4 regions of the Cribrihabitans pelagius genome follow, and region 2 is predicted to be linked to each of the others. Evidence: riboswitches for the same ligand, from Rfam matches in the RefSeq annotation. Region 2 holds a riboswitch; each other region holds the start of a gene.

The links. Region 2 has a riboswitch for cobalamin ahead of ACOHX0_RS10165 (hypothetical protein). Riboswitches for the same ligand answer to the same signal wherever they lie in the genome.
Region 1: linked by a shared signal. The riboswitch ahead of ACOHX0_RS05405 (DUF1636 family protein) and the one ahead of ACOHX0_RS10165 (hypothetical protein) in region 2 are both predicted to bind cobalamin.
Region 3: linked by a shared signal. The riboswitch ahead of ACOHX0_RS05475 (CbtB domain-containing protein) and the one ahead of ACOHX0_RS10165 (hypothetical protein) in region 2 are both predicted to bind cobalamin.
Region 4: linked by a shared signal. The riboswitch ahead of ACOHX0_RS00875 (aromatic ring-hydroxylating oxygenase subunit alpha) and the one ahead of ACOHX0_RS10165 (hypothetical protein) in region 2 are both predicted to bind cobalamin.

Annotation. Positions count from the first base shown of each region.
Region 1 is NZ_JBMERR010000004.1:148,596-156,203, reverse strand. Features, by position in the region: gene cobN (cobaltochelatase subunit CobN) at 1-3,188, opposite strand, end outside; gene cobW (cobalamin biosynthesis protein CobW) at 3,313-4,347, opposite strand; gene ACOHX0_RS05405 (DUF1636 family protein) at 4,350-4,778, opposite strand; cobalamin riboswitch at 4,876-5,107, opposite strand; gene cobO (cob(I)yrinic acid a,c-diamide adenosyltransferase) at 5,160-5,795, shown strand; gene glpD (glycerol-3-phosphate dehydrogenase) at 6,515-7,608, opposite strand, start outside.
Region 2 is NZ_JBMERR010000009.1:106,002-113,609, forward strand. Features, by position in the region: gene ACOHX0_RS10155 (DNA polymerase III subunit gamma/tau) at 1-136, opposite strand, end outside; gene ACOHX0_RS10160 (protein-tyrosine phosphatase family protein) at 447-977, shown strand; gene ACOHX0_RS10165 (hypothetical protein) at 1,012-1,419, opposite strand; cobalamin riboswitch at 1,525-1,755, opposite strand; gene ACOHX0_RS10170 (TetR/AcrR family transcriptional regulator) at 1,774-2,445, opposite strand; gene ACOHX0_RS10175 (alpha/beta hydrolase family protein) at 2,521-3,399, shown strand; gene ACOHX0_RS10180 (SRPBCC family protein) at 3,469-3,936, opposite strand; gene nudC (NAD(+) diphosphatase) at 3,990-4,961, opposite strand; gene ACOHX0_RS10190 (5'-nucleotidase C-terminal domain-containing protein) at 5,330-7,198, shown strand; RNA gene ffs (signal recognition particle sRNA small type) at 7,275-7,373, shown strand; gene ACOHX0_RS10200 (prephenate dehydratase) at 7,481-7,608, opposite strand, start outside.
Region 3 is NZ_JBMERR010000004.1:160,548-168,155, reverse strand. Features, by position in the region: gene ACOHX0_RS05495 (CHAD domain-containing protein) at 1-472, shown strand, start outside; gene cobF (precorrin-6A synthase (deacetylating)) at 445-1,203, opposite strand; gene ACOHX0_RS05485 (hypothetical protein) at 1,280-1,786, opposite strand; gene ACOHX0_RS05480 (CbtA family protein) at 1,851-2,543, opposite strand; gene ACOHX0_RS05475 (CbtB domain-containing protein) at 2,548-2,718, opposite strand; cobalamin riboswitch at 2,754-2,960, opposite strand; gene ACOHX0_RS05470 (DUF1636 family protein) at 3,097-3,432, opposite strand; gene cobA (uroporphyrinogen-III C-methyltransferase) at 3,429-4,187, opposite strand; gene ACOHX0_RS05460 (cobyrinic acid a,c-diamide synthase CobB) at 4,184-5,500, opposite strand; gene cobM (precorrin-4 C(11)-methyltransferase) at 5,517-6,311, opposite strand; gene ACOHX0_RS05450 (cobalamin biosynthesis protein) at 6,308-6,685, opposite strand; gene cbiE (precorrin-6y C5,15-methyltransferase (decarboxylating) subunit CbiE) at 6,682-7,608, opposite strand, start outside.
Region 4 is NZ_JBMERR010000001.1:188,654-196,261, forward strand. Features, by position in the region: gene ACOHX0_RS00855 (DUF6638 family protein) at 1-571, shown strand, start outside; gene ACOHX0_RS00860 (hypothetical protein) at 572-838, shown strand; gene ACOHX0_RS00865 (DUF1523 family protein) at 849-1,493, shown strand; gene ACOHX0_RS00870 (dihydrofolate reductase family protein) at 1,528-2,064, opposite strand; cobalamin riboswitch at 2,337-2,534, shown strand; gene ACOHX0_RS00875 (aromatic ring-hydroxylating oxygenase subunit alpha) at 2,642-3,877, shown strand; gene ACOHX0_RS00880 (FAD-binding oxidoreductase) at 3,882-4,967, shown strand; gene ACOHX0_RS21885 (GFA family protein) at 5,047-5,496, shown strand; gene ACOHX0_RS00890 (DUF5928 domain-containing protein) at 5,617-7,194, opposite strand; gene ACOHX0_RS00895 (sulfotransferase family protein) at 7,334-7,608, shown strand, end outside.

The DNA.
Region 1 (7,608 bases), on a different contig from region 2:
GCCTCATGCAGCGCCCGGAACCTGTCGCGCATTGCCTGCAGAGCTTGCGGATTTTCATCCTCCATGAAGGCCACGAGGTCTTCGCGGCCCAGCGTGGCCTCGAAATAGAGATCAAACAGATGCGGCTGCACCACCTGCGCCAGATGCGCAAAGGCCGCCATATGGTCGAGTGTTGCGGCAATCTCGGCGGCGCCCCGGAAGCCATGCGCCATCATCGACGTGGCCCAATCCGGGTTGGCGGCGCGGGCGCGGGTGACGCGGGCGATTTCCTCGCCCAACGACCGCGCCTGCGGCTTGTCGGGCCGGGTGGCGTCCAGGTGATAGAGCGCGGGCGCCTGCTGCCCGACGCGCGCCATGGCAGCCGCGAAGCCCGCTTCATGCGCGGCATAATCTGAAGCCATCAGCACATCGGTTTCCGGCAGATCTTGCAAGTGCACGAAGCTGTCCGCGCCTTGCAGCCGCAGCTCCAGCGCCTCGCGGGCATCGCGGATGGCCCCCTTGGCGTCGATCGCATGGGATGAAGCGCTGAGCCAGGCCTCGCCCGCGGCCTGCCGTGCTTCGTCCGAGTAGTCATCCAGGTGTGCGCCCATCGACAGCCCGTACTGGCCGGGCTTGGGGCCGAAGACGCGAGGGGTTTCGGTGCGGTAGGGGTTGTCCTCTGCCGCCTCCTCGCGTGTGGCAAGCGCGGCTGCGGCAGTTTCAAACATCTGCGCAAGGCCGGGGAACACATCGCGGAACAGACCGGAGACGCGCAAGGTCACGTCGATGCGCGGCCGGTTCAGCATCGAAAGCGGCAGCACCTCGAAGCCGGAAACCCGCTCGGAAGCCTCGTCCCATTTCGGCGCCAGCCCCGCGAGGTGCAGCGCCATGGCAAATTCCTCGCCCGCGGTGCGCATGGTGGCCGAGCCCCAGAGGTCGATCACCAGCCCGCGGGGCCAGTCGCCATGGTCCTGCAGGTGGCGGCGCAGCAGCTCTTCCGCCAGCTTGACCCCTTGCGCCTGCGCCGCCCGCGATGGCACCGCCCGCGGGTCGGTGGTAAAGAGGTTGCGCCCGGTGGGCAACACGTCGCTGCGGCCCCGGAAGGGCGAGCCGGAGGGGCCGGGGGCGACCATCCGCCCGTCCAACGCAGCGATCAGCCCGGCGCGTTCCTGCGCGCCGCATTGGCCGCTGCCGAAGATGTGCAGCCCCTCGCCGTACTGGCTTTCCTTGATGTCGCAGACAAAGGCGTCGATGCGGGTGATCGCCTCCGCGGGCGAGGTCTCGGGGGCGAGGCCCAGGTCGGCTTCCACGCCGGTGCCTTGCGCCTCGGCCCTTATGTCACCGATCAGCCGGTCGCGGCGGGCGGGGTCGAGCCCGTCGGCGGTGGAATACTCATCCAGCAAATGCTCCAGCCGCGCCATGCCCTCGGGCAGGGTGGTCTGCGCCAGCGGCGGCGGCAGGTGGCCAACCGTGACCGCCCCGATGCGGCGCTTGGCCTGCGCCGCCTCTCCGGGATCGTTCACGATGAAGGGGTAGATCACCGGCAGCGCGCCGGTCAGCGCTTCGGGCCAGCAGGCGGAGGACAGCGCTACCGCCTTGCCCGGCAGCCATTCCAGCGTGCCATGGGCGCCGATGTGGACGATCGCGCCGCTTTGCGCCCGCAGCCAGAGGTAGAAGGCCACATAGGCGTGGCGCGGCGTGCGGTCGAGGTCGTGGTAGTCATCCGCCCGCGTCTTCACCTCACCGCGCTCGGGCTGCAGGGCGACCAAAGCGTTGCCTGCGCGCAGAGCCTTGAAATGGAAGGCGCCGTCGCGGCAATCGGCGTCTTCTTCAGGGCGGCCCCAGGCCTCGGCCAGCCTGTTCCGCAAATCCTGCGGCAGCGTGGCGAGGGCGGTTTGGTACTCCGCCAGAGGCAGGCTCAGCGTCTCCTGCATCAGCCGCTGGCCGGTATTTTCCAGCGCGTCCGCCGCATAACCTTCAGCCGCCAGCGCGCGCAGGATTTCCTCGCAGGAGGCCAGCGCGTCCAGCCCCACCGCATGGGCCAAATTATGGTCGCGCCCCGGATAGGTGGAGAGCACAAGCGCCAGGCGTTTCTCCGCATTCGGGCGCTGCGCCAGATGCAGCCAGCCTTCCACCCGGTCGACCGCGGCTTTCACCCGGTCCGGATCGGCGCGGTGGGCAAAGCGGGAGTACTCCAAATCCGGGTCCTTCCGGCCCGGCGACTTGAAGCTGACCACACCGGCAAAGATGCGTCCGTCCACTTCCGGCAGCACCACATGCATGGCGAGGTCGGCAGGCGACAGCCCGCGGTCTGCCTCGGCCCAGTCTTTTCTGCGCGCGGTGGAAAGCGCTACCTGGAACACCGGGCAGCCGGTGGCGGAAAGCGGCGAGGCGCTGCCGTCGCTGCCCTGCGCCGAAAAGGCGGTGGCGTTGATGATGGCCGCGGGGTTCAGCGCGGGCAGCTTTTCGCGCAGCCAGCCGGCGGCGGCGGGCGCCTTGAGGCTGGCGGCAAAGGCGCCGAAGGCGGCATAGCCGCGGGCGCGCAGTTCCGCGATCAGCGCATCCACGGGCGCCGTGTCAGCGGCGGTCAGATAAGAGCGGTAGAAGCTGACCAGCACCAGCGGTTTGTCCTGCACGGCCAGATCAGCCAGCACGCCGCGCTCGGGGTCGTAGAAGCCGAACTGCGGCACCGTTTTCAGCCCGGTGACCGGGCCCGCATAAAGCCCCGCCGCCAGCGCCAGCTGCGCCAGGGCGGCCTGTGCAGCCACCGCTCCGCCCGCATCGCACAAGCTTTGCAGCCGGCGCAGGGTGGATACGGGCAGGGTGGAGAGCGCGTCCAGCCGTGCGTCCTCGCGCCCGTCGGCGGGCAGGATCGCCAGCGCAATGCCCTTGCGCCGGGCAAGGTCCTGGAGCGTTGCAAGCCCGTAGGGCCAGTAGCTTTCGCCGCCGATCAGGCGGACCAGGATGCCCTTGGCGCCCTCCAGCGTCTGTTCCGCGTAGACATCGACCGACAGCGGGTGTTTCAGCGCAACAAGGTTTGCAAGGCGCAGCGAGGGCAGCTTGCCCGCGGCGCGGTGCCAGCCCGCCGCAAAGGCGCCGAGGTCGCTGTCGGAGAAGGACAGCACCACGAGGTCGGCAGGGCTCTGGGCGAGGTCCTGCGGCGTGTCGGTCTCGTCAAGGCCGTGGCTTTCGCGGAATACGACGTGCATGGGTCAGGCCTTTCGCGAACGCTGCTTCGAAGCGCGGAGGACAGTCCCCCGCCCGGGGCCGGGGACTGTCCGGCCCAGGGGCCGGACAAAACAGAAGCTACCATCGCCCCACGCCCGCAAGGACTTACGCCCCCAGCTCGGCGCGGATGGCCTGTTCGTCGATGTCGTCATGCTCGGCGATGACCACCAGCTGGGTCTTGCGCGCTTGCGCCCCCCAGGGTTTGTCATATTGCGCGCGCAGACGCTCGCCCACGGCCTGAACCAGCATCCGCATCGGTTTTCCTTCCACTGCCACATAGCCCTTCACGCGCAGGATGTTTCGCTCGCGGGCGAGTTTCACGATGGCATTCTGCAGCGCCTGCGGGTCGGAGACTTCGCCCATTTCGACCACGATGCTCTCAAAATCGTCATGCTCGTGATCGTGGTGGCCGTCGTGATGGCTGGGTCGCGCGTCGAGATCGTCTTCGGCAGCGGCGCCCAGCCCGAGGATGATGCGCGGGTCGATCACGCCTTCGCTCATCGGCAGGATCGGCAGCTTGCGCGGTGCCTCGGCCTCGATCACGGCACGGGCCTTCTCCACCCCTGCGTCGCCGGCCAGATCGGCTTTGGACAGCAGCACGATGTCGGCGCAGGAGATCTGATCCTCGAACACCTCGGAAAGCGGGGTTTCGTGGTCGATGCTGTCATCCGCCTCGCGCTGGGCCTGCACCGCGTCCAGATCGGGGGCGAATTGGCCCTTGGCGACCGCCTCGGCATCGGCCAGCGCGATCACCCCGTCGACGGTGATGCGGGAGCGGATCGCGGGCCAGTCGAAGGCTTTCAGCAGCGGCTTGGGCAGCGCCAGGCCCGAAGTTTCGATCACGATGTGATCGGGCGCTTCGGGCAGCGCCATCAGCTGTTCGATGGTGGGGATGAAATCATCGGCCACGGTGCAGCAGATGCAGCCGTTGGCGAGCTCCATGATGTTTTCCGCCGGGCAGTTTTCATCGGCGCAGGATTTCAGGATGTCGCCGTCGACACCGGCGGTGCCGAACTCGTTCACCACCACGGCCAGGCGCTTGCCCTGCGGGTTCTGCATCAGGTGGCGGATCAGGGTGGTTTTCCCCGCGCCCAGAAAGCCGGTGATGACGGTGACGGGGATCTTGTTGAGATCGCTCATGGTTACTCCTCGGACGGGAAGGCGGCCGGCGGGATGCGGGCAACGGATTGTTTGCGGAAGGCGGCGGGGCGTTCGCGCCAGGGCACGAGCCCGTCGGCGGTGGCGGCATAGGCGGCAGCGCCGTCGAGGATCTCGCCCACGTGCTGGTCGGGGTCCATGTCGCCGTAGATGTAGCTCCAGCGGTCTTCGCCGCCGGTCAGCGCCACCGAACAGCCGCGCTTGCAGGCCGAAAGGCAGCTGACGCCGCGCAAGGTGACGCCCTCGGGCATGCCTGCTTCCTTCAGTGCTGCCAGCAGGATGCTGCCGGGGCGCGGCGCCTCGGGGTCGGTGCCTTCGCGGCGGCAGGTGAGGCAGACAGTCAGCGTCACGGGTCCTTGCGGTCCCTGTGGTTCCTGGGGGCTGGCGGGGCTTGCCGCCTGGTCTTCAGCCATCTCATGCGTCTCCTGTCGCGGCAGGCAGGCGGGGACGGCCAGAAAGGGGCGTGTGCGTGCAGGCCCCTCAACCGGTCGCGGCGCACCCCGTCCGCCCGTTGAAATCACTCTGCTGGCAGGTCTCCCGGCTTGCGGATCCCAGAGCCATCTGGCCCTGACGGTCATCCTGCCTTCCCGGCGCGCCCGATAGCGCAGCCAGTGGCATGGCAACCTCTCCGGTCACGGTCGCGGGGGCGGCTGTGCTTGAGCCCTCTCCCAAGCTACAGGAGGCGGGCCTTCACATTCCCTCTTCGCCTGCGTTTGCAGGAACCAGCAAAACCCCCTTGCGCTATCGCGGGCTTCTTTGTCAAGACATGGGTCAAACAGCAGGAGAGCCCGCCCGTGAGTGAAAAGTCTGAAACCGGCATCTCGGAAGAGGAAGCCGCCCGCCACGCATCGAAGATGGCCAAGAAAAAGGCCGCCCGCGACCGGATGATGAAGACGAAGGAAGGCGAGAAGGGGCTGATCATCGTCCATACCGGGCCGGGCAAGGGCAAGTCCTCGTCCGGATTCGGGATGATCATGCGCTGCATTGCCCACAAGATGCCCTGCGCCGTGGTGCAGTTCATCAAGGGCGCCTGGGCCACCGGCGAGCGCACGCTAATCGAGGAGAACTTCGGCGATCTCTGCCAGTTCTACGCGATGGGCGAGGGGTTCACCTGGGAGACCCAGGACAAGGCCCGCGATATCGCCGCGGCGCAGAAGGGCTGGGAGAAGGCCAAGGAGATGATCCTGGACGAGAAGAACACGATGGTGCTGCTCGACGAGATCAACATCGCGCTGCGCTATGAGTACCTGGATCCCGCGGAGGTGCTGGAGTTCCTGGTGGAGCGTAAACCGCCGATGACCCATGTGGTTCTGACCGGGCGCAACGCCAAGGAGGAGCTGATCGAGATCGCAGATCTGGTGACCGAGATGGGCCAGGTGAAGCACCCGTTCCGCGCAGGCGTGAAAGCGCAGAAAGGCGTGGAGTTCTGAAGCGTCTGCCGCGGCGGAAGGCGAGGGTCTGCTGCGCAAATCGCGGGCTTGAGGCTTTGCGCTTTGCTTTGCAAATCGCGGGGGGCGGGGGCGGCCCAACGCTTCTGGAGGTGCCGTGAGGCGCCTGCCGGAAGGGGCGGGAGCCCTCCCCGTTCCTGCGGAGCTTTGGGTCAAAAATGCTGCCTTGTTGTTTCGCGCGCGAAACATCGGGTCAGGCGGGCTGATACTTTTTGCGGGCGTTGCCGGGCGCGCGGGCGCGGATATCTGGCGTGAGCGCAACGGGGGCGGGTGATGTTCCGGTCTGACGGTTCGCCAACGGGCGGCAGGCGGATCGGCAAGGCCCGGCTTCGCCGAAAGGGCGGAAGTGAGTGCCAAGCCTCGGCCAAATCGCCGCCGCGTGGGGGCGCAGCGGCGGTGCGCGGCGGCCTTCGGCCTTGTTCCGCGCCGAGGAAATGGTGGTGAGAGGCGGATGCCTCCGGCGGGAGTATTTGGGGCAAGATGACAGGGCCGGGTGCGGCTGCCGCGTGGGGGGGCGGCGGCGATGCGCGCCGGCCTGCGGCCTTGTTCGGCGCGGGCCGGTACTCAATGCCGGGCCCGCCCTTGAGGAGGGCGTTTTGGCGGGGCGAAAGCGCCGCGCGCCCGACGCTAAACCGGGGGCGTGCGCCCGCGATACGCTGCAGGCACTTCGCACCCGCGCGGAGCCGCGCGCGCCTTTCGCCTTAAGCGGCCAGCTGCGCCGCCTTGCCCTCAACATAGGCATCCACCGCCGCGCGCTGTGCCTCATCCAGCCGCAACCCGAGCTTGGTGCGGCGCCACAGATAGTCTTCGCCGCTGCGCACCCATTCCTTCTGCACCGCCCAATCCAGCTCGCGGGCAGTGATGGTGGCGCCGAAGTCCCGGCCCAGGTCGGCAGCCGCGCTTGCCTCGCCAAGGACCTGCCAAGCCTCGGTGCCATAGGCGCGGATCATCCGGCCGGCCCAATAGGGGGACAGGAAGGGGTAGTCGGCGGCGAGTTTCCGGGTCAGCGCCTCCACCTCGGCCACCGCGAAATCGCCGCCGGGGAGCGCAACGCCCGCGGTCCAGTCACCGGAGAGTTGGGGGAAGACCTCGCCGATCTTGGCCAGGGCCGCCTCCGACAGTTTGCGGTAGGTGGTGATCTTGCCGCCGAAGACATTCAGCAGCGGCGCCTGCGCCTGGTCCAGGGTGAGCACGTATTCGCGCGTCGCCGCGGTGGCGGAGCTGGCGCCGTCGTCATAAAGCGGGCGCACGCCGGAGTAGGTCCAGAGGATATCCTCGCGCTTGACCGGCTGTTTGAAATATCCGGATGCAAAATCAACCAGATACTGCTGTTCCTCCGGTGTGCACTCGGGGGCGGTCTCCGGGTCCGGGTGGTCGGCGTCGGTGGTGCCGATGAGCGTGAAATCGGTCTCGTAGGGAATCGCGAAGATGATCCGCCCGTCGGTGCCCTGGAAGAAATAGCAGCGGCCGTGGTCGAAGAGCCTGGGCACAACGATGTGGCTGCCGCGCACCAGGCGGACGTTCTCGCGGCTGTTCTGGCCGAGCTTCTGGCGCAGCACGTCGGCAACCCAGGGGCCGCCCGCGTTGACCAGCATCTTCGCGCGCCGCTCATAAGTCTCGCCGGTGGCGCGGTTCTTCAGGCGGATGACCCAGTGGCCGGCCTTGCGCTCGGCGCCGGTGACCTCGGTGCGGGTCAGGATCTCGGCGCCGCGGGCCTCGGCGTCGCGGGCGTTCAGCACCACCAGGCGGGCGTCCTCGATCCAGCAGTCGGAATATTCGAAGGCGGTCTGGAACT
Region 2 (7,608 bases):
GCGTGCGCACCATCGCGTCCTGGCCGACCAGGTCGGCAAAGGTCTCGGGGCGGTATTTGCGGGCCAGAACCTGATAGGGGGATTGGCCGGTTTCGCCGCCGGTGCCGCCGGGGGCGGCGCTGGGTGTGTCGCTCATGGTCTCTCGTGCCGGATTCGGGGAGGCGGCAGCGCCGCGTTGCGGGCAAGGTAAGGAAGCGGGGCGGCTTCGTCCACCGCAGAAGGGGCGCGGGGCCGGGGCCGCAGGGAGCCGCGGGGCGCGCCGTGCCAACCAGTTGTGCCAAAAGGCTTGGGAGGGCGGCGCTTTCGCGGCTAGGCTGCCAAAGTCGGGTCCCGGTCACGGGGCGGACGGTGCGAAGGGGCGGCGGCAGCGGGAGAGTGCCATCATGTCCAGGGATAATCCCGGCGCGGCAGGGCCGGGCCAGCAGGAGCCAGTACAGCGGGAGCCAATGAAGGAGGCCGGTGCGGAGGGGCTGGCGATTCACGCGCTGCCAGTCGCGCGCGGCATCCTGGCGCTGTGCCCGCTGCCCGGGGCAGGCGGCGATTACCGCGGCGACCTGGCCGATATCGGCGGGTGGCAGCCGGGATTGGTGATTTCGCTCACCACTGACGCAGAAAATGCAAGCGTCGGCGGCCAGCTGCTGGGCGCCGACATCCAGAGCCTCGCTTGCCGCTGGGTGCATCTGCCGGTGCCGGATTTCCAGGCTCCGCCGCCCGCGGTGGCGGCGAAATGGCCCGCCGCCAGCGCCGCCGCGCGCCATGCGCTCAGGGGCGGCGGCCGGGTGCTGGTGCATTGCCGCGGCGGCTGCGGCCGCTCGGGCATGGCGGTGCTGCGGCTGCTGGTGGAATGCGGCGAGCCCCCGGCCAAGGCGCTGGCCCGCCTGCGCGCGGTGCGCCCCTGCGCGGTGGAAACCCAGGCGCAGATGGACTGGGCCTGCGCGCCCTATTGGGCAGGAGAGCAGGCGCCCGGCCAGGGCTGAGCCGGGCCGGGGCTGCAAAACGCGGCCGTGCCGCTCAGAGCGCCATCATCCGCTCGGCGTCCCGCGCCTCTGCGGGCTTGGGCAGCGCCTCGACCAGCGCGCAAGGACGGCAGCTGCCGCCCTGTGCCGCGGTGAAGGCGCTGCCGCCGCGCCGGAACATCGCATCGGCATAGCGGTCGAGCTCTGCGGGATCGGCGTCCTCATCGGCGCCGCAGAACACCCTAATGCCTTCGTGGCTGGCCGCAAAGCGCGCCGGGCAACCCTTGGCGCAGCCTTCCAGCGCGGTGCTGCCGGAAATCGAAAAATCCGCCTGTGTCAGCGGCTTGGCCCTTGTCATCGCCTCGGCCAGCTTGGCCACCATCTGCTCCGCCGCCGGGCAGGGCCTGCCCAGGTGCAGGCAGGTTGTTGCGGCGTAGAAATGTGTCTTGTCCGTCCAGATCATCAGCGCCCTCCGCGCTTGGCGGGGCAGCTGCCGGGACCGGTTCCAAATGATCTGCGCCCGTGAGCACCGCGGCCATCCGGACCCGCCCGGACACCCCGCCGGTTTCGAGTTTCACGTGTGACGGCAGGTCTCCTGACTCGCGGGTCAAAGCGTCCCCGATCCTTCCCGGCGCGGCAGGGCCGCGGGCCAGTGGTGATCTTCGGGGTTGCTCGCCGCTCACAGTTGCGGGGGCAGTCGCGGCATTGGCCAGGCTGCAAAGCCGGGCCGCACCGTGTTCCCTTTTCACCCCGGGCAGCAGAACGCGTGCCGCGGGAAACCGTCACCCCAAGCGGTAGCGGCTCTCCCGCCGCCGCGTCAATCGGTTTTCTGCGGCTGCGGGGCCTGCGGCGCCGTTTGCGGCAGCGCCAGCTGCGCGGGCAGGGCGCGGATCACGTCCGACGAGCGGCGCACCCGTGCCAGCTGCCAGCCGCCCTGCAGCAGGATATAGAAGTTCTCCGCCGCCGCGCGCGCCTCAGACTCACTCATTCCCAGACGGCGGGCGTGGGCGGCGGTCTCGCCGATCCAGCCCTCGAACAGCTCCGCCGCGTGCTGGTGCAGCTGCGCGTTGTCCGGCCCCTCGAACAGCGTGGCCGAGACCGGGCAGCCCGCCCATTTGCCGGAGGTATCGAAAAGCTTCGCAAGCTTGTGGCAGACCGTCACCGCGCCCTCACGGAAGCTGGCGGCAGGCTCGAAGGAGACCGCGATCAGCCGCAGGATCTGGTCCGAGGCCCAAGTTGCCGCCGCCATCGCGAGGTCGGATTTGCCGTTCGGGAAGTGGTGGTAGAGCGAGCCCTTGGGCGCCTCCGCCGCGGCCAGCACCTCGGAGAGGCCGACGCCGCTGTAGCCTTTGTCGCGGAACAGCACCGCAGCGGCCAGGATCAGGCGCTCCCGCGTGGGCCGCGGCGGAGCACCGCCGGCCGGATCGCTGGCGGCCTGAGCGGGGGTGGCGGAAGAAACTGCGGGGGAAGGTGTCGTCGCGTCACGCATGGCGCAAGCTTGACAGGTCTAGACCGGATGGTCCAGTGGTGGAATTAGACCAGTTGGTCTAGGAGAGGTCTTGCCATGCTGGACGACACATCAGCCAAATCCGCCGCGGTCCGGGAAGAGCCCGTGCGGTTCGCGTCGGGCAATGCGAGGCTGGCCGGAAGGCTGTTCCGTCCCGAGGGGCCTGCGCGGGCGGCGGTGGTGCTCAATGGCGCGACCGGTGTGCCGCAGAGCTTCTACCGGCATTTCGCGCGCTGGCTGGCCGCTGAGCAGCAGCTGGCGTGCCTCACCTATGACTACCGGGACTTTGCCGAGTCGGCGCAGGGCCACCCGCGCCGCTCGAATGCAACAATGGCCGATTGGGCGCTGGCGGATCAGCCGGCCGCCCGGGCCGAGATGCGGCGGCACTATGCGGGCGTGCCGCTGTGGGTGATTGGCCATTCTTTGGGGGCGATGCTGATGCCCCTGCAGGATGGCCTCGAAGACGTCGCCCGCATGATCGTGGTTGCGGGCGGCTTGGTGCATCACCACGATCATCCCTGGCCCTACCGCGCGCTGGCGCTGGCCTTCTGGTTCGGGCATGTGCCCGTGGCGGTGCGGCTGGCCGGGTTCCTCCCCGGGCGCGCGGTGGGGTTCGGGGCCGACCTGCCGGCCGGGGTCTACTGGCAGTGGCGGCGCTGGTGCACCACGCCGGGAAGCTACCTGCCGGAAACCGGAAACAGCCTGCCGCGCCCGGCCTGGGCGCGCTCGGGCGTGCCGGTGGACGTGATCGCGCTGAGCGACGATGACGTGATCCCGCCGGTGAGCGCCTGGCGCCTGGCCGAGGTCTTCGGCGCGGTGCCGCAGCGACGAAGGGTGCTGAGGCCGTCCGATTACGGGCTGAAGGCGGCGGGCCACCTCGGTGCCTTTGCCCGCCGCAACGCGGCGCTCTGGCCGGAGCTGGTTGCGCCGCTCTGACCGCCCGGCGGCGGGATTTCAGACCAGGCCCCCGTTTTCCTGCCGCAACCGCGTTTCAGGCGGTGCGGTTCAGACTGTGCGGTTCAGCCGCTCTTCGGTCAGCTTGGCATAGTCGGACAGGCGCTGCTTGAATCGGCTTTCCAGCTTGCCGCGCGCCAGTTTCAGCGATTGCAGCATCAGCCGGCCGGGCAGGGTGCTGGCGGACAGTTTCAGCTCCACCGCCATCCGGGTGCTGCGCGGCGACAGGGCGGTCAGCGCAACCTGCATGGTGCCCTCGACGCCGCTGCCGCTGCCAGTCAGCGCCAGTCCGGTCACCGGTTCATACTCCTTAAGCACCAAGCGGATATCGCGCGGCTTGCCGCGGAGCTGGAAGCGCAGATCCCAGGCCAGCCCCGCATCCGGGGCAGCGATGTCGCCGGTGCGCTCCACCTCAAGCCCGCGCCGGACCGCGGCCCGCTCCAGGTGTTCAAAATCGGCAATCGCCTCGAAGACCCTGGAAATCGGTGCTTCGATATCTTCCTTGCTGAGAAACTTCATGAATGCCCGCCTGAAATCTGCCTGTGTTCTGCTGCCTGGACCGAATATGCGCGCTAGTCCAGCGTATCCGCAAGCCAGTTCTTGATAAGGAAATGCGCAATGGCGCCCTCACGCGCGGGCTTCATCTCCTGGTGCGAGCCCGCAAATACATCCATCATCTCCTGCCGCGGAACCCAGCGCGCATCCTCGATTTCGGTGCGGTCGATGGTGAGCGCCTGACCAAGCGCCTCCCCGGCGCAGCCGAACATCAGCGACATCGGGAAGGGCCACGGCTGGCTCGACAAGTAGCTGACCGCGCCGACTTCGACGCCGCATTCCTCGAAGGTTTCCCGTCGCACCGCCGCCTCCAGCGTCTCGCCTGGCTCGACAAAGCCCGCCAGCAGCGAATAGACGCCCTCGGGCCAGCCGGGCGAGCGCCCCACCAGCACGTCATCGCCATGGGTGATGAGCATGATCACCACCGGATCGGTGCGCGGAAAATGCGGTGTCCCGCAGACCGGGCAAAGCCGCTGCCAGCCCGCCTGAACCACCCGGCTGGGCGCGCCGCAAGCGGCGCAGAAGCGGTGGCTGCGGTGCCAGGACAGGAGCGCCTTGGCGGTGGCCGCGATCTCGGCGTCCAGGGCAGGCAGCAGCGCCATCACTTGGCGCAGATCGGCAAAGACCTGGCCCTGCGGCAGATCCGGGTGCTGCGGGCCGAAGCTGCCGGGTGTGTCCTCCGCGGCCGCCTCCGGCTGCCAGCCGCTGAGCATGCAGGCAAAGCGCGGCGCACCTTCGGGCGTGTGGCCAAGGAACAGCGCCTCGGCGCGGGCGGCCTCTGCCAGCGGGTGGCCGGGGGCGGTCCAGGCCAGCACGGCACTGCCGCCGCCGGGGGCGGGCGGACAGATCAGCGGCTGGCCGCGCCACACCAGCAGCACTGCCGCCTCCGGGTGCCGCCAGGCCGCGTCCAGTGCCGCCGCGTCGCCGCGCAGATGCGCGCTGCGCTGCAAGCCGCCGCCGCCGAATGTCACCAGTTCCGCGCGTTTCATCGCTGCTCCTGCCTGTTGCTCCGGTCCGCACGGGGCGCTGCCTTTGGTCCAAGATCGCCACCCTGCCTGCCGCCCGCGGCAAAGGCCAGAAGCCCCGGCCGACGCGCCGCGGCCTGTCGCCGCAGGGCCACAGGCCGCCAGGCGTTTTTGCGCTGATTTTCGTTGATTTGAAGCCGCCGCGCCTCAGTTGCCGGTTTGGCTTGCTGAAAAAAGTTAACGCGGCCGCGACGGCGGGTTTGCAATTCCTGCAAACGCTGATCCAAATGGGAGCGGAATAACAGGGCGTGGAGCAGCGCCGGCAAGAAACAGGGCGCGCAAAGCGCCGGCAAAAGATGAACAGGGCGGGCCGTGCTGACTGCAATCGAAAGATGGTGACACAGGCGGGAAAGACCGGGGCCGCGCAGCCCGGCTTGCTGCGGGTGCTTGCGACAACGGATCTGCATTGCCACCTGCTGAGCTGGGACTATTACGCCGAACGGCCCGATCCCGTCACCGGCCTGTCGCGGGTGGCGAGCCTGGTGGCAGAGGCACGGGCCGAAGCGCAGGCGCGCGGCGGCGCTTGCCTGCTTGCCGACAATGGCGACGCGCTGCACGGGGCACCCCTCGGCGATACCGCGCCGGTGCGCGGCCGCCCGCATCCGCTCGCACGTGCCTTTGATGTCATGGGCTATGACGTGATCGGCCTCGGCAACCACGATTTCGACGCCGGGCTGGAACCGCTGGCTGCCGCGCTCGGCGCGATGCGCTGCCCTGCCGTCTGCTCCAACCTCACCGCCGCCGACCCGGCCGAACGGCTGCCCTTCGTGCCGGCCACGGTGCTGGAAAAGACGCTGCCCGGCCATCCCGGCCTGCCGCCGGTACGGATCGGTGTGCTGTCGGTGCTGCCGCCGCAGACGCTGGCCTGGGCTGCCGAAGTGCTGCAGGGCCGGCTTGCGGCGGAGGGCATCCTGGCAGCCGCGCAGGCCGCGGCGGCGCGGCTGAGGCGCGACGGCTGCGATCTGGTGCTGGCGCTGGCCCATACCGGCGCAGGCAGCCCCGGCGGCGAGGATGCGGCGGAAAACGCACTGGGCCCGCTGACGCAGATCGCCGCGATCGACGCCATTGTCGCAGGCCACACCCACCTGACCCTGCCGGACCCGGCCCGGCCCCACGATAAGCCTTATAACAAGCCGGTGGTAATGCCGGGCGCGCATGGCTCGCACCTGGGGCTGATCGATCTGCAGCTGCGCCACGCAGACGGCCGCTGGCAGCTCACCGGGGCGGAGGCGGCGCTGCGTCCCGTTGCCCGCCACGGCGCGGGCGGGCAGGCCGAGCCGCTGGCCCCCGAGTCGCCGGAACTGGTGGCCGCCCTCTCCGAGGATCATGCCCGCACCCGGGCGCAGATGGCGCAGCCGGCCGGAGCCAGCCCGGTGGCAATCCATTCCTATTTCACCTTCTTCGCCCCCGACCGCAGCCTGCAGCTTGCCGCCAGTGCCCAGGCCGCGGCGCTGCGCCCCCTCCTGCGGGGTACGGCGGCGGCCGGGCTGCCGCTGCTGTCAGCCGCCGCGCCCGGCAAGTTCGGCGGCCGCTCCGGCCCGCAATCCTATACCGACATCGCCGCGGGCGGGCTGTCGATGCGCAACATCGCCGATCTCCAGGTCTTCCCGAACGAGCTGCGGGTGGTGCTGGTGAGCGGCGCGCAGCTGCTTGACTGGCTGGAGATGTCCGCGGGCCTGTTCAACACACTCACACCCGGCAGCCGCGGCGCCCCGCTGGTGGATCCGGAGCGGGCCGGGCACAACTTCGACGTCATTTTCGGCGTGGATTACAGCATCGACGTCTCGCAGCCGCCGCGCTTCTCGGCGGGGGGGCTGCGCATCAACCCGCAGGCCCGCCGCATCTGCGCGCCGCGCTGGAACGGTGCGCCGCTGCAGCCCGGGCAGCAGTTTGCAGTGGCAGTAAACAGCTACCGGATGAACGGCGGCGGCAATTTTGCGGTGTTGCGCGAAGCCGCCCAGCTGCCGCTGCCGCCCCTGCGCATCCGCGACGCGATCCAGAGCTACATTGCGGGCCGCCTGCCCGGCGGGCCGCTGGCGGGCGCGCCCTATCCCTGGCGGCTGGCGGCGCTGCCGGGAACCGAGGCCGCGGCATTCACTGGGCCGGGGGCGGAGAAATACCTGGACGAGCTGCCGCCGGGCCTCGCCGTGCCGCGCGGCTATACCGGGCGGGGGTTTCTGGAACTGGCGCTGAACCTCTGACGCCATCCTGGACGCGGCCTTAAAGTGGCCTGAACCGGCTATTGTCAATCAGGCGCGGCCTCCTTATATGGGGATTCGAGAGGTTGGCGCGGGCAGGCGCCTCGCCAACCTGGTCAGGTCCGGAAGGAAGCAGCCACAACGAGTCCCGCTTGGGTCGATGTCCAGCCTCTCACCTTTTTCCCCGCCACCGATTGTGCGCCGTCCCGTTTCCCCCGCGAGGGAAGCGGCCCGGAAAACACGTGTATTCCGGGCCGGAATTCGCCCCGGATTCCGGCGCCGCCTTTAAAAACGCCCGTTGTCGGCCGGGTAGACGCCGAGGATTTCCACGTTGGTGGTGAAATAGTTCAGCTCATCCATCGCCAGCTTCACGTTGGCATCGTCCGGGTGGCCGTCGATATCTGCGTAGAACT
Region 3 (7,608 bases), on a different contig from region 2:
GCTCATCGCGCGCCGCCACGCCAAGCTCTGCCGCGCCGCCGCGCGCATCACCGCTCAAAGCCCCGACGCCGAGATCCACGCACTGCGCATCGGCTGCAAGAAGCTGCGCTACCTGATGGAGCTCTTTGCGCCGCTGTTTCCCGCCGCCGAACTGAGCCAGGCGCTGAAACCGCTGAAGCGCCTCCAGGAGAGGCTTGGCCGCTTCAACGATTGTGCCCAGCAGCAAGCGACGCTCCTGGAACTGGCCGCCCGGGGCCTCACCACTCCGAAAGGGAAATCCGACTCCGCCGAGGCCAAGGCCGCGCTGGCTGCCGGCGCGATGATCGCGCTGCTGCACAAGGAGCAGCAGGCGGCGCGCGCCCGGCTTGGCGAGCGGCTCGACGCCTTCACCAGCTCCGCCGCACAGGCGCGTGTCCTTACGCTGTGCAATGGCGGCTGCGCCGCTCAGGCCCCGGCGCGGCGCAACAGGTAGATATCCATGATCCAGCCATGCGCGGCGCGGGCCGCCGCGCGGGTCTCCACGATATCCGCCGCGACGTCGCCCAGCGGCCCGGCAATGGAAATCTCGTTTGCCATCCCTGCATAGGCGCTCCACCAGATATCCACGCCCTCGGAAGCGATCGCGCGGAAAGAGCATTCGCCATCCAGCATCACCACCAGCGTATCGGCGCTGCCGGGCCAGCCGCCCTCGCGCAACTGCCGCCCGGTGGTGATGGTGAAGGGCGCGCCGATGTCGTTGAGCGGCACCGCATGTGCCGCCGTCAGCGCCTGGATCGAAGTGATGCCCGGGATCACCGTGAGCCGCAGATCCGCCTGGGCCTTAAGCCGGGCGGCAATCCGCATGGTGCTGTCGTAAAGCGACGGGTCGCCCCAGACCAGGAACCCCGCCTTGCCGCCCTCGGGCAGGGCTTCGCACAGCGTCTGCCACCAGATCTCCGCGATGGCGTCGTGCCAGTCATCCACCCGCTGGCGGTAATCGCGGGTTGCCTCGTCGCGCCGGGGCAGGGCGAACTCCACGATTCGCGGGCCGTCCCCCTCGATCGCCTGCGCGCAGATATCCTTGCGCAGGCCAGCGAGGTCATCCTTGCCCGCGCCCTTGGTGGGGATCAGGACCACGTCCTGCGCATTCAGCGCCGCAATCGCCTGCAAGGTCATGTGCTGGGGGTTGCCGGTGCCGATGCCGATCAGGGAGAGCTCAATCATGCCGGGGCCTTCTCGCTGGAAGCGCGGCCCCCGGACAAGGGCAGCGCGCGTGTATTCCGCTCGTCTGGGAACAGGCTCAGGAGCCTTCGCCATCACCCTGCACGGTGACGCTGGCCGAGACCGGCTCACCCTCGACCGTCAGCGGGCTGTGGCTGTTGGAGTTGAGCGAGACCGTCACTTCGGCTCCGCCCGCGGGCAGGGAGGGGATATGCAGCCACTCGGCATAGAGCCGGGCGATCTTTCCGCCGTTCACATAGACATGCGCATGACCCTCGCCGGGCACATCCGCGGCGGAGGCATTCTGCGGGGCAAAGCGGAAGTTCTCCGGCGTGACCTGCAGGTTCCATCCGGACATCGGGTCCTTCAGCAGTTTGAGCGCAACCCGGGGCGCATCGCTGCCCGCGGGAAGGTCCAGCACCGCCTCATGGGCGTGGCCTGCCATTTCCGCATGGCCGCCGCCGTGAAGCGCCGCGCTGCCGTGGTCGTGGCCGTCGAAGGTCACGCCATTCCCGGCCGCAGTCACAAAGCCCGCGCCGCCGCCGAAGACCAGCCCGATGGCAAAAAGAGCAAGAGAGCGGGACATCTTCTTATCCTCGTCAAAAGAGCGCCCCGCCGGTCTGCACCGGCGGGGCGGGAAGTGCTGCGGGTCAGGCCGCGGCCGCTTCGCGTTTGCCTTCGGCTTGCCAGAAGTGGCCTGCGAAGGTGCCCAAGAGCACCCAGGCCGCCATCCCCACGCCAAAGGCGCGGGCGGCGAACAGCGCGCCGATTTCGGTCGGCACCGGGCCGGAGAAGCTCTCGGGCTCGGGCGCGCCCGCCACATGCGGTGCGAGCAGCAGCAGCGCGGCGATCAGATAGGCGGTCAGCCCGCCGCCAAAGGCAATGAGCCACATGGCAACCCCCGCCGCCGCGACCGTCAGCGTCCACCAGACCTGGCGCAGGCCGACATCGGCCGCCGCCACTCCCGGCACCTCGGGCGCCAGCGACAGGCCGGGCGCGAAGTGGAAGGTGATGAATCCCGCGAGCCCCCACAACAGCCCGGTGCGCGCGGTGACGGCATGGCCCTGGCGCTCGGCCAGCGACATCAGCGCCACCATCACCAGCGCATAGCCGGTGTAGGTCAGCATGGTGAAGATGATGCTCAGCCCGTCGCGCATCACGTCGATGCCGGGCAGCTCGGGATGCGCCGAGATCGCGGCACCGCCGAAATGCACCAGCTCACCGGATTCGTAGAGCTCCGCATGCAGCAGCACCGGCTGCACGAAAACGAGCTGCAGCAGGGCGGTAATCAACCCTGCTGCAGCGCCAGCGAACAACCCGCTGGTCAGAATGCGGCTGAACATGGCCCTAGTGGCAGGGGAAGCCGGTGGCGTGGCGCACGTCATGCGCCGCGTCATGCAGGGCAGAGGCCTGCACGTGGCCGGTCAGCGTGACAATGCCCAGTCCCAGGACCACGGCAAACAGGGCCGGAATCAGGCTGGTGCCGGCGGCAGATGCCAGATGCGTTTTCGTCGTCATGTCTTTCCTCCTAGCCGTCACACCCGACGGCACAAGTTTTCTGTTCCGACACGGCCGGTCTCCTGACTCGCGGGTCGCTGCGGCTGTCCTCCTTCCCGGCTTGCGCCAGTGGCATTGGACGGCCGCTCGCCGCTCACAGTCGCGGGGGCGGTTGAAGCTTCGGCGCCGCGATTTGGTCCGCCGTTCCTCATTCCCGTTTCAGTCCTGGCGCTTGGCACCACTGGACACCGTATCGCTTTGTTGTGCCCGGCGCGGGCCGCTCCGGTCAAGGCTGAAACCGTCCTGTTGCGCAAGCTTCGCGGCAGGGAACCGGAAAATGGAGATTTTCCGGCCAAAATTCCGTGCGGGAATTTTGTTCCGCCCGCCGCATGCGCGGGCTCAGCTGTTTTGCGCCGGAATTCGGGCCAGCGCCTTGAAGCGCAACGCCCCGAGCGGGCGCGCATCGGCGAAATTGCCGTCGGGACTCGCGCCATACATCTGCAGGAAGGTCATCAGGTCCGGCAGGTCGGCGGCAGTGATCTCGCCAAACAGATAGGCGGTCTTGCCGCTCTGCCGCACCGCCAGCGTTTGCGGACGGCGGCAGCCGGACATGCAGTCCGCCTGCGCCAGTTCCGCCCTCAGCCCGGCGTCCTGCAAGGCCGCCGCGAGCTGATCCGGCAGCTGCGGGTCGGCGTCCCGGCAGGTGCGGCAGAGGGTGATCGCGGGTGTGCTCATGCGCCTGGTGGCGGGTTTGCAGGCGCAGCGGGCAGATCGCTGCCGGCCAGCGGCCCGTAGAGGATCAGCACCGGCGCGCCGGTCTCCATCTTGCGCAGCACCTGCGGCAGCTCGCCCACCGTGTGGCAATGCAGCGACTGCGCAGGCGTCGAGACACCCAGCGCCAGCAGCGCGCGGGTTTCCGGCGGCAGCCCGGCCTGCATCAGCTTCTCCGCCAGGGCTGCGAAGGTGCGCTTGCCCATGTAGACCACGGTGGTCGCCTCCGGATCCGCCAGCGCCGCGAGGTTCAGGTTGTCCGGGAGCCCGCCGGTCACGTCATGGCCGGTGATGAACTGCAGCCGCCGTGCCGTCATCCGCCGGGTGAGCGGGATGTTCGCCGCCGCCGCCGCCGCCGAGGCCGCGGTCACACCGGGCACGATCTCAAAACCGATTCCGGCCGCGCGCAGGGCGGTGATCTCCTCCTCCAGCCGCCCGAAGACGCCCGAGTCACCGGATTTCAGCCGCACCACATGCGCACCCGATGATGCGTATTCCACCAGGAGCTGGCTCACGTGGTCCTGCCTGGGCGAGGGGCGGCCGGCGCGCTTGCCGACGCCGACCAGATCGGCATCCGGACGGGCATGGGACAGGATCGGCCCCGAAGACAGATCATCGAACAGCACCGCGTCCGCCGTCTCCAGCCGCTTCACCGCCTTGATGGTCAACAGCTCCGGATCGCCCGGGCCGGAGGAGACGAAGCTGACAAAACCGCTCATGTCCGCTCTCCGGTGATGAGGTGGAAGAAGGTGCCGGTGACATGCCCCTTGACCGAGCCGGTCTCGGGCACCGGCCTGCCGTCGGCGTCCATCACCTGCGCGAGCGGCGCGTCGGGTTCGTCCAGGATGGTGGAATAGTGGAACTCATGCCCGCGCAAGGCTTGGCCCGCGGCAAAGCCCGGCATCGCCGATTGCAGCACCGCACGGCGGTAGCCGAGATGGAACTTGCGCTTCTCGTAGGAGGTCACCAGCCCCAATAGCCCCGCCATCCGGTGGCGGTTGCCCGCCTTGTCGATCAGCGCCTCGCCCAGCGCCATGTAGCCGCCGCATTCGCCATGCACCGGCCTGGTTTCCGCGTGCCTGCGCAGGCCCGCGCGGAAGGTTTCCGCCGCCGCCAGCGTACCGCCATGCAGCTCCGGGTAGCCGCCGGGCAGCCAGACCAGATCGGCGTCCTGCGCGGGCGCCTCGTCGGCAAGGGGCGAAAACGGCAGGATCTCCGCGCCCGCCGCGCGCCAGCCTTCCAGCAGGTGCGGGTAGGTGAAGGAAAATGCCGCATCCCGTGCAAGCGCAATCCGCTGGGCCGGCGGCGCGGGCAGGCTGGCCGGGGCGGGCGCCTGGCCGGCCAGCGCCGCAGCCTTGATCGCCTCCAGATCGACATGCTCGCGCAGGAAGGCGGCATAGCCTGCAATGGCGGCTTCCAGATCGGGATGCTCAACCGCCTGGATCAGGCCCAGATGCCGCTCCGGCAAAGTCAGATCGCCGCGCCGGGGCAGGGAGCCCAGAACCCTGATGCCCGCCTTCTCCATGCCCAGCCGGGTCAGACGCTCGTGGCGCGGGCTGGCAACGCGGTTCAGGATCACCCCGGCAAAGGGCAGTTCCGGATCATAGGCCCTGAATCCCAGCGCCGTGGCCGCCGCCGACTGCGCCTGGCCGCCGACGTCGACCACCAGCACCACCGGCCAGCCCATGCGCTTCGCCGTCTCGGCCGAGGAGCCGAAGCCCGATTGCCCGCGCGTCGCCACCCCGTCGTAGAGCCCCATCGAGCCCTCGCCGACGCAAATCTCCGCCCCTGACGCCTGGCCCGCGACCGCGTCCAGCAGCTTGCCGTCCATCGCCCAGGTGTCGAGGTTGAAGGACGGCCGCCCCGCCGCAGCCAGGTGGAAGGCGGGGTCAATATAGTCCGGCCCGCTCTTGTAAGGCTGCACGGTCAGACCGTCCTCCGCCAAGGCCCGCAACAGGCCCAGCATCACCGTGGTCTTGCCGGTGCTCGAGGAGGGCGCCGAGATCATCAGTCCGGGAGGGGGCATAGTCATCGGTCCAGTCATCGCCTCAGTCATCCCCGTGGCTCCAGCTCGACCACGGGCTGTCCGCGCTTTGCGGGCGGTAGCGGCGGTCGTATTCGGTGGAATAAAGACAGCTCTCGTCAAAGCCTTCGCCCTTCAGAACCGGCCCCACCAGGATCAGCGCGGTGCGGGAGATCTTCTCGTCCAGCGAGGCCTTCAGCGTCGCAAGCGTGGCCCGGATGATCTGCTGGTCCGGCCAGCTGGCGCGGTAGACCACGGCCACCGGGCAGTCGCCGCCATAGTGGGGCGTCAGGCTCTCCACCACGTGATCCAGGTTGCCGATCGACAGGTGGATCGCCAGCGTCGCGCCGGTCCGCGCGAAGTTCTCCAGCGTTTCGCCTTCGGGCATCGAGGACGCGCGCCCCGGCGTCCGTGTCAGCACCACGGACTGGCCAAGGCCAGGCAGCGTCAGCTCGGTCCCCAGCGCCGCGGCGGCGGCCGCAAACGATGGCACGCCGGGGGTGACGGACACCGGGATGCTCTCCGCCTTCAGCCGCCGGATCTGCTCGCCCATTGCCGACCACACCGACAGATCGCCGGAGTGCAGCCGCGCCACATCCTGACCCGCTTCATGCGCCGCCTTGATTTCCGCCACGATGGCATCGAGATCCATCGCGGCAGTGTTCACCACCTTCGCGTCCGCCGGGCAGTGGCTCAGGATTTCCTCCGGCACCAGCGAGCCTGCATAAAGGCACACCGGGCAGGACGCGATGATGTCGCGCCCGCGCAGGGTCAGAAGGTCGGCAGCGCCCGGTCCGGCGCCAATGAAGTGAACGGTCATGGCTCAAGTCTTTCTGCTATGGCCGCGGTGGCAAGCCCATCCGCGGTGACAACTCGGGGGGCGAGAAGGCGCGAAGTGCTGCCCGGCGCCCCATGGCGCGCGCCTGCCAGCGCCGCCGCTTCGGCCAGCGATCCGGTGCCGAACCGCGCCTTGATCCGGGGCGAGCAGGTCAGCGTCCGCTCCCCGGCAATTTCGTGTTCTTCCAGCGCGATCACCGGCAGGCCGGCCGCGTCTGCAAACGCCAGCATGGCAGGTGCTGCGGCTTTCTCCGCGACCGAGGCCAGCGCATCCACCCGCGCTCCGGTCAGCGCCAGCGCCGCCTGCAAATCCGCCGCGGTGGCAGAGGCGCGAAACCCGATGCCTGCCACCTTCATCGCGTGACGCTCCACTGAATGACCGGCCGCGCCCGCTCCCAGCCGCGCATTGTGCCCAATGGCCCGGCCTCGGCAATCTCCACCTTCAACAGATGCCCGCCGCGCGCCGCGTGGGCCTGCATCAGCAGGGTCTCGGTCTCCAGCGTCACGCCGTTTGCCACGATCCGCGCACCTGCGGGCAGCACCTCCCACAGGTGGTCCAGCAAGGCTTGGCTGCCGCCGCCGCCGATGAAGACGCAATCGGGCAGGGGCTGGCCCGCCAGCACCTCCGGCGCCTTGCCCAGAACCGCTGTCATCCGGTGCTCGATGCCGAAGGCCGCGGCATTGGCGCGGATGTTCTCCAGCCGGCTTTCCCTCGGCTCAAACGTCATGGCCCGCGCGCCGGGCGCGGCCAGGCACCACTCGACCGAGACCGAGCCGGAGCCGCCGCCGATATCCCACAACAGCTCGCCCGCGCGCGGCGCCAGCGCCGAAAGCGTCAGCGCGCGGACAGGCCGCTTGGTGATCTGCCCGTCGCTGGAAAACAGTTCATCCGCAAGCCCCGAGGCGCGCGGCAGGCCCCTGCTGCCCGCGGCCTCGATGGCCACGGCAACAGGCGCCTGAACGTCCTGCAAATCGAAGTCTTTCGCCCCGGTCACCCGCACCCGCTGCCGCGGCCCGCCGAGGCATTCCGCCACGGTGAGCTGCGAAGCGCCAAAGCCCTGCGCCGTGAGCCACGCCGCCAGCTCCGCCGGTGCGCCGCCGTCGCGCATGGTGCAAATTACGCGTGTCCCGGCCCCGAGCAAAACCCGCAACCGCGCATAAGGTGCCGCATGCAGCCCGAGGCACAGCACGTCTTCCAGCTTCCAGCCCAAAAGGTTCGCCGCCAGCGCGAAGGCCGGCGGCGCCGGGTGCGACACCCACTCGCCATCCTCCAAGTGCCG
Region 4 (7,608 bases), on a different contig from region 2:
CGGGGCGGCGGTCTTGCGGCAGAAGATGGACTTCATCGCGGTGAGCGCGCTGGCGGAGCAGGGGGTTGACCTCTCGGACCTGCCGCGCAGCGGCTTGCGGCGGCTCGTCGCGCGCCATGCGCAGGACCTGCCTGCGGAATACGAAGGGCTTGCCGCGCTTCTGCGCTGGGCCGAGGACGGCGGCCCGCGCCCCAGCATGCGGCCGAGCCACCCGGCGTTCTTCTATGCCCTGCGCGCAAGTGACACGCCAGAGGCGGAGCTGGTGAACATGCTGCTGGCCGAGCTCGCGCCGCGCGACTTCCGCCAGCTCTTCATCTGCCACAAGCACGCCTTCTACCACCTCTACAGCACCTGGCCCGAGGCCAAGAAGACCTACGCGGCCGAGTTCCTCGCCCGCGAATACGCGGTCGACAAGGCAGGCGCCCGGGCCGCGCTTTTCGGCCATGAGCCGGACATGGAGGGCAAGACCCCCGCGCCGCCCTGGGGCCCGCGGGCGCCAAGCGCCCGCTCCGAACGGCTGGTGGACCGGGTCGGCCCCTGGGGTGCTGTGAAACGCGAGCGGGGGCGCTGAATGTTCGGCTTTCTGCGGCTGGTGCTGCTCCTCGCGGTGGGGCTTACCGTGATCTACGGTGCGGTCTCGCTCTACTCCCGCGAGGTGCGGCGCGCCAAGCTCAAGCGCCACTGGAAACGGAAGGGCTTGACCGGCGACCGCGCGGCCTTCATCCAGCGGGGGCTGCAACAATACGACCGCTCGTTCCGGCGCCGCCTGATCCTGCTGGTCTACATTATTCCGCTGGGGGCGATCGGGCTCCTGGTCTACGTCATCAACTTCATGTGAGGTGCTGCCGATGCGATACATCAAATGGGGCGTCCTGATCCTGATCTGGCTGCTGATCGGCGCCTTCCTGCATTACACGCTGCCGCAATATGACGTGGTGCGCATCGTCAACACCTACGAGGAGCGCCAGGAGCTGAACGACTGGACCCGGATTTTCTGGTCCACTCCCGACGACCAGTCGGTGGAGCTGCAGAACCGCGACGTGCAGTTCATCCAGGCGGTGCGTCCCAACGGCCGCGCAATAGTCTACCGCAACGAGGACACCGGCTGGAACTGGCCGCCCTACTTCAAGTTCGACACCGCCAACCTCTACACCGACGCCAATGATGCGATCTCCAACAAGGCAAACCCCGAATGGGTCGCGGTGATGCATTACGGCTGGCGTAACGAGTTCCTCTCGGCCTTCCCCAACGCGGTCTCGATCAAGACGGTGGCCGGGCCTGATGACAAGCCCACCAACTGGGTGACGATCATCATCCTGGTGCTGCTGGCGGCGCTGTTCTGGGCGATATATGCGCGCTGGCGCCGTTTCCGCCGCGCCCGGATCGACCCGATGGTGGAGCAGGTGGAGGACAGTTTCTACGCCGCGGGCGATGCGATCTCCGAACGCGGCGGCCGGTTCAGGCGCTGGCTGGACAGCTGGAAGTCGAAGTGACCGCGGGACGCCGTCCCACGGGGCGGCGTCCCGGTCAGACGATCCGGTAGGTGTTCTGAACCATTCCGGTGCCAAGCCTGCGCGAAGCCTTCAGCTCCAGCCCGATGTCGCTGCCGAGAGGCCCGAACAAGGAAATGCCGCTGCCAATCAGCACCGGTACGGTGGTGATGGTCAGATCGGCGATCAGACCTTGGCGCAGGAAAGACTGCACCAGCCTTCCGCCGTCGATATAGGCGCGTCTCCAGCCCTCCTGCTGCAGCTCTTGCATGAGGCCGGCGGGAGACGCGCGGCTCAGCTGGACCTTGCCCTGCAAATGCCCGGGAATGTCCCCGCTGGTCAGGCTGCTGCTCAGGACGATAACCGGCTTTGAATAGGGCCACTGGCCAAACCCGAGCACTTTGCGGAAAGACCCCGTCCCCATGACAAGGCCGTCGACGCTGTCCATGAAGGCGGCAAAGCCGCTCTCCTCCTCGCTGATGCCTGGCTGCCGGGTCAGCCAATCGAGCGAATGGTCCTGTCGGGCCACGTAGCCGTCCAGGCTGGTGGCAATGAAAACATGGCCGGTCGTCATCTGATACTCCCTCAACCGCTGCCGCCTCGTGCCGCCAAGCATACCCGGAAAACGTGTCTGTGCGCAGGGGGGCAGCCCGCCTTCGGCCCGGGCAGCGATTCGGAGGGCTCCGCGCTGGAAAGCTGCTGGTCCTCAGGGCTTTGCCGCAAACAGAGGGCAGATTGCCGGTTTGATATCCCGCCGCCTGAACCGGCTCCGGGACGCGGAACCCGCATGTCTCTTTCCGGTTTCCGCGGGTCGGATTTGTCGCCGTAAAGGCCGCGGAAAAAGGGCAATTTCCGCCGCAGCAAGGTGCCGTCCTTCGGGGCGGAGAATTGGGAAGCTGGTGAAACTCCGGCACTGCCCCCGCAACGGTGAACCCGGGCAAGGCATGGCAGATCGCCACTGAAGCGCGCGCTTCGGGAAGGTGCCATGCCCGCCGCAAGCGGCGCCGGGCAAGTCCGGAAACCAGCCTTGCCAGAAAACGTCAACCGCGGGCGGCGGCGGGGCGGTTGCGGGCGCGTGCCCGCGGCCTCTCCCGGCTCATGCCCGCACCCAGCCAACAGGGCCGCGGGGATGCGGCCAAGGAGACAAACAGATGCTTCAGGACAGTGAAATCCTGGCCAAGCTGATGGCGCGGCAGCAGAATTATTCCCTCGAACAGGCGTTCTACACCGATCCCGGCGTCTATGATCTGGACCTGCGCCAGATCTTCTACCGCGAGTGGCTGTTTGCCATCCCCGCCTGCGAGATCCCGAAAGGCGGCAATTACGTCACCCACCAGGTCGGCGCTTACAACATCATCATCGTGCGCGGCAGCGACGGCGAGGTGCGCGCCTTCCACAATGCCTGCCGCCATCGCGGCTCGGTCGTGTGCAAGGCCAAGAAGGGCAGTTCGCCCAAACTTGTCTGCCCCTATCACCAATGGACCTACGAGCTTGACGGCAAGCTGTTGTGGGCGCGCGACATGGGCCCGGATTTCGACGCCTCCAAACACGGGCTGAAGCCGGTGCATTGCCGGGATCTGGCCGGGCTGATCTACGTCTGCCTTGCTGACGAGGCCCCCGACTTCGATGCCTTTGCCGATCTTGCCCGCCCCTATCTGGAGCCGCATGACCTGAGCAATGCCAAAATCGCCCATGAAAGCACCATCGTCGAGAACGGCAACTGGAAGCTGGTCTGGGAGAACAACCGCGAGTGCTATCACTGCGGCGGCAACCACCCCGCGCTCTGCCGCAGTTTCCCCGAGGATCCTTCGGTCACCGGCATCGAAGGCGGCGACACCCCGCCGCATCTGCAAAGGCACTTCGACCGGATCGAGGCAGCAGGCTGCCCCGCGCAGTTCCGCATCGACGCGCGCGGCCAGTACCGGCTTGCCCGGATGCCGCTGAACGAAGGCGCCGAGAGCTACACGATGGACGGCAAACCCGCGGCTGCCAAGCCGCTGGGCCGGGTGCCCTTCGCCGATGCCGGCACGCTTTTGAAGTTCCACTACCCGACCACCTGGAACCACTTCCTGCCGGATCACTCGCTGGTGTTCCGGGTCACTCCGATCAGCGCCACCGAAACCGAAGTCACCACCAAATGGCTTGTCCACAAGGACGCCGCGGAGGGCCAGGATTATGACCTGAAGCGCCTGACCGAGGTCTGGACCGCCACCAACGACGAGGACCGCATCGTGGTCGAGGACAACCAGCGCGGCATCAACTCGCCCGCCTACGAACCGGGGCCCTATTCGCCGTCGCAGGAAAGCGGCGTCATCCAGTTCACCAACTGGTACGGCGCGCATCTGACCCGCGCGCTGACCGGCCGCAACCTGATCGCGGCGGAGTAAGCACATGGGACTGCTCGCCAATTTCGAGACACTGGACGAAACCCTGGCGTGGAAGGACGACGAGATGCTGGAATGCGTCTCGGTTGTGCCGGAAGCGCCCAACACCGCCACCTTCAGCTTCCGCGCGCCTTCGGGCTGCTGGTTCAAGTACCAGCCCGGCCAGTTCCTGACGCTGGAGCTGCCGGTCCCGGAAGGCACCGTCTGGCGCACCTACACGATCAGCTCCTCGCCCTCGCGGCCGCTGTCCATTTCCGTGACGGTGAAGGCGCAGGGCGACAGCATCGGCACCCGCTGGATGCTCGACCACCTGCGCCCCGGCATGCGGCTCAAGGCCTCCGGGCCCGCAGGCGTTTTCACCCTGCCCAGGCGCCCGAACGGCAAGTTCTTGTTCATCTCCGCAGGCTCCGGCATCACGCCCAGCCTTTCGATGACTCAATACCTGTTCGATCGCGGCCAGTCGCCCGACGTCTGCTTCATTAACTGCGCCAAACGCCCGAGCGAGATCATCGCCCGCCGCCAGCTTGAAGGCATGGCGGCGCGGGTGCCCGGCATCAAGCTGCATTTCGTGGTGGAGGAAGACGACCCCTACCAGGTCTGGACCGGCTACCGCGGCCAGCTTAACCAGATCATGCTGGGCCTGATGGCGCAGGACTATCTGGAGCGCGAGGTCTACTGCTGCGGCCCGGAGCCCTTCATGCAGGCGGTGCGCGACATGCTGAACGGCCTCGGCTTCGACATGGAAAACTACCACCAGGAAAGCTTCGGCGCCCCGGTGGAAACCGCAGCCGACGCGCCCGAGATTGACGACGTGATCCCGGCCGAGACCGCCCCGGCCGAAATCCGCTTCGCCGCCTCCGGCGTCACGGCGGGTTGCGCCGAAACCGACACGGTGCTGGCAGTGGCCAAGGCCTCGGGGCTCAACATCCCATCGGGCTGCACCTTCGGCATCTGCGGCACCTGCAAGGTGAAGAAGACCGCAGGCGACGTGCACATGGTCCACAACGGCGGCATCTCGGAAGAGGACATCGAGGCCGGCTACATCCTCGCCTGCTGCTCCAACCCGATCGGGCAGGTCGAGGTCGAGATCTGATTTCAAGGGAGGGCCCGCGCCCCGGGCCCTCCGGTTCTGCCCGGCCGTGTGTGCTGCCTTCAGCCTTGCCCGGTGTGAAGTGTTCCCCTATTGTTCACATGAGCGGGCATCCGGACCGGGGAGGCCAAGCGATGATCAAGGGCAGCGCTGCTGCAAGGCTGTACAATTCGAACTTCTGGCCGAGCCGTCGCTGCTTGGCACCTGCCATTGCTCCCGCTGCCGCAAGGCAGGCGCCAGCAGCATCGTCTTCGTGAAGAAGGCAGACCTGAAATGGATCCAGGGCAAGGACCACGTTGCGCTCTACCAGCCGCCGCCGCCCTACAAATACGGCCGGTGTTTCTGCAGATTCTGCGGCAGCTCGCTGGGAGAGATCCTGTCGGAAGACGACAGCTTCCCAATCGCGGCAAACGCTCTGGACGGCGAGGCCGGGCTCAAGAACCAGTTTCACGAATTTACCGCGGAAAAACCCTCCTGGTACGAGATCTGCGACGCGGCCCCGCAGTCCGGCGGCGCACCGGCGCAAGGCTAGCGCGCAGGCCTGAAGAATTGGCCCGATTATCCGGCCTGACGCAGTGCCTGGACCCAGCCGCCTGACAGCTGCACAGGGCGGGTGTCCCGGGGCAGACCCCAGGCGGGGCACCGGGCCGGCTCAGTCGCCAAACAGCCCCGGCGCCTGCACGACGGCCAGCGCCCGCTCCAGGGGCAGCCCCAGGAAGGCCGCCAGCTGGCTTGCGTTCTCCTCCGCACTGCCGCCATCGCGTATCCGGTAGAGGCTTGCAAACCCCGCCTCTTCGATCTGCGCGGCCTCATGCAGGATATCGTTGCGGATCGCCGGCAACAGCCGTTCCAGCGCCGCGGCCGGGGTTTGCTCCCCGGCCAGCCCGACCCGCCGGGCATGGCCTTCCAGATAGGCGTCCGTGAAGCTGCACTCGATATGCAGAAGCCGCACCTTGGCCCGGTCCGAGGTGAAGTCCCGCATCAGCTCCATGCCGGAGGGGTCGAGGCAGAGGATCAGCCGCCGGTCTCCGAAATAATCAAACAGCATCCGCACCAGCGCCCGCCGGTGCCGGGTGCGCTTCTCCAGCGCCCCCTCGATGCCGCCCAGATTGGGCAGCGGCGTGTCTTCCTCGTCAAACAGGTACTCGATGGCGGGCGTCTCCGTCTCATGGCGCAACTGCGCCAGAAGCCGCTTCGCCACATGCCATTTCTTGCAGACCACCAGCAGCAGCTCGCGGTCATGGCCCAGCGTGCTTTCGGCTTCCCAGAACCGCGGCGCAAACCGGCGCCCGCGGCGGCCGCGCTGCACCAGGAACTCATAAAGCGCGCGCCCCTCGTCCGAAATCGGGAACGCAACCCCTTCCGCCGCATAAAGCGCCCCCAGCCGCGCCTTGAGATCCTGCGCCTCCGGGCTGATCTTGCGGGCAAAGAGGAAGTCCTGGCTCAAGAGCAGGTCGTAATGGTCGTTGTAGAAGGTCACCGGCATCCCGTAGTCGCTGAACATCAGGAAGGTGAGGGTGCGGCTCTCAATCTCCTCCTCCGCCACCAGGTGGCGCGCCAGCGTCTGAAAGAAGGTCTCGTCCGGGATCCAGGTGGTGCGGAAAAAGCGCGTCACATCCGGGCGCTGCTGGAGGAAGGCGAGGATGCGCTCCACCGTGCGCCGCCTGAGGCACCACCACTGGCTGCCGATCTGCATCCGCAGATCTTCGGGAATGCGCCGCTTCAGCCCCAGCCGCCTCTGCAAGGCGTGGCTCGCGTAGAACAGCCGCTTGTTCTTGCGCTCGTTGAAGACATGCCGGTAGATCAGCCGGTCCTTGCGCATGCCGGTCTTGATCCAGCCGCTTTCGAAGAAATCGACGCTCTCGATGAAGTCGCAGTCACGGGCGTCCAGCAGCCGGTGGGCGTATTCGGCGGTCTTGATCGCCATGCAGTCGCCCGACAGCAAATAGAAGTGGCTCGCGTCCGGGAAGGCGTCGGCTGCGGCCTCCAGCGTCAGCAGCGTCGCCTCCACCAGCGACCACTCACCCCAGCCGCATTTGATGCGCCGCGGCGCGAAGGTGACGCCGGGGTTGCCGTCCAGCGCGGCGCGCAGCCTGCGGTAGTCGGCCCGGGGCGCGCGGCCGTCGAAATGGATTGCCACACGGTCGCCCGCCGCCGTCAGCTGTTCCGCCTGCTGCAGGATCGCGGCCGGGTCTTTGTGGCACAGAAGGATATACGCAATCTTAGCCATTTCTGCGGAATAACTGCCTCGGCCTGCCTGGTTTCCGCCCTTGATACGGGCGGGGGCCGGGCGAATAAACCGGATTGTTTCCGGCGTGCGAAAGATGTCAACTACTGCGGCAGGCAGGACAAAGGCGGAGCAGCGGCAGATGGGATTTCCCGGCACCTGGATGACAGAAAGCGAAAGCGTTCTCTATCGCGTGGTGCCGAAATGCGCCTGTTCGACCATCGGCCAGATCCTCTACTACTCCGATCACGGGCGCTTCTTCGAGGGCGACATCCACGATTCCACCGAAGGCCTGCACAAATGGGCGCAGGCGGAAAGCCAGCCGGCGATCAGCGCCGCCGTGCAAAAGGGCAGCACTTATGCCTTCACCTGCGTGCGCAATCCCTATACCCGCATCCTCAGCTCCTTCTTCGACAA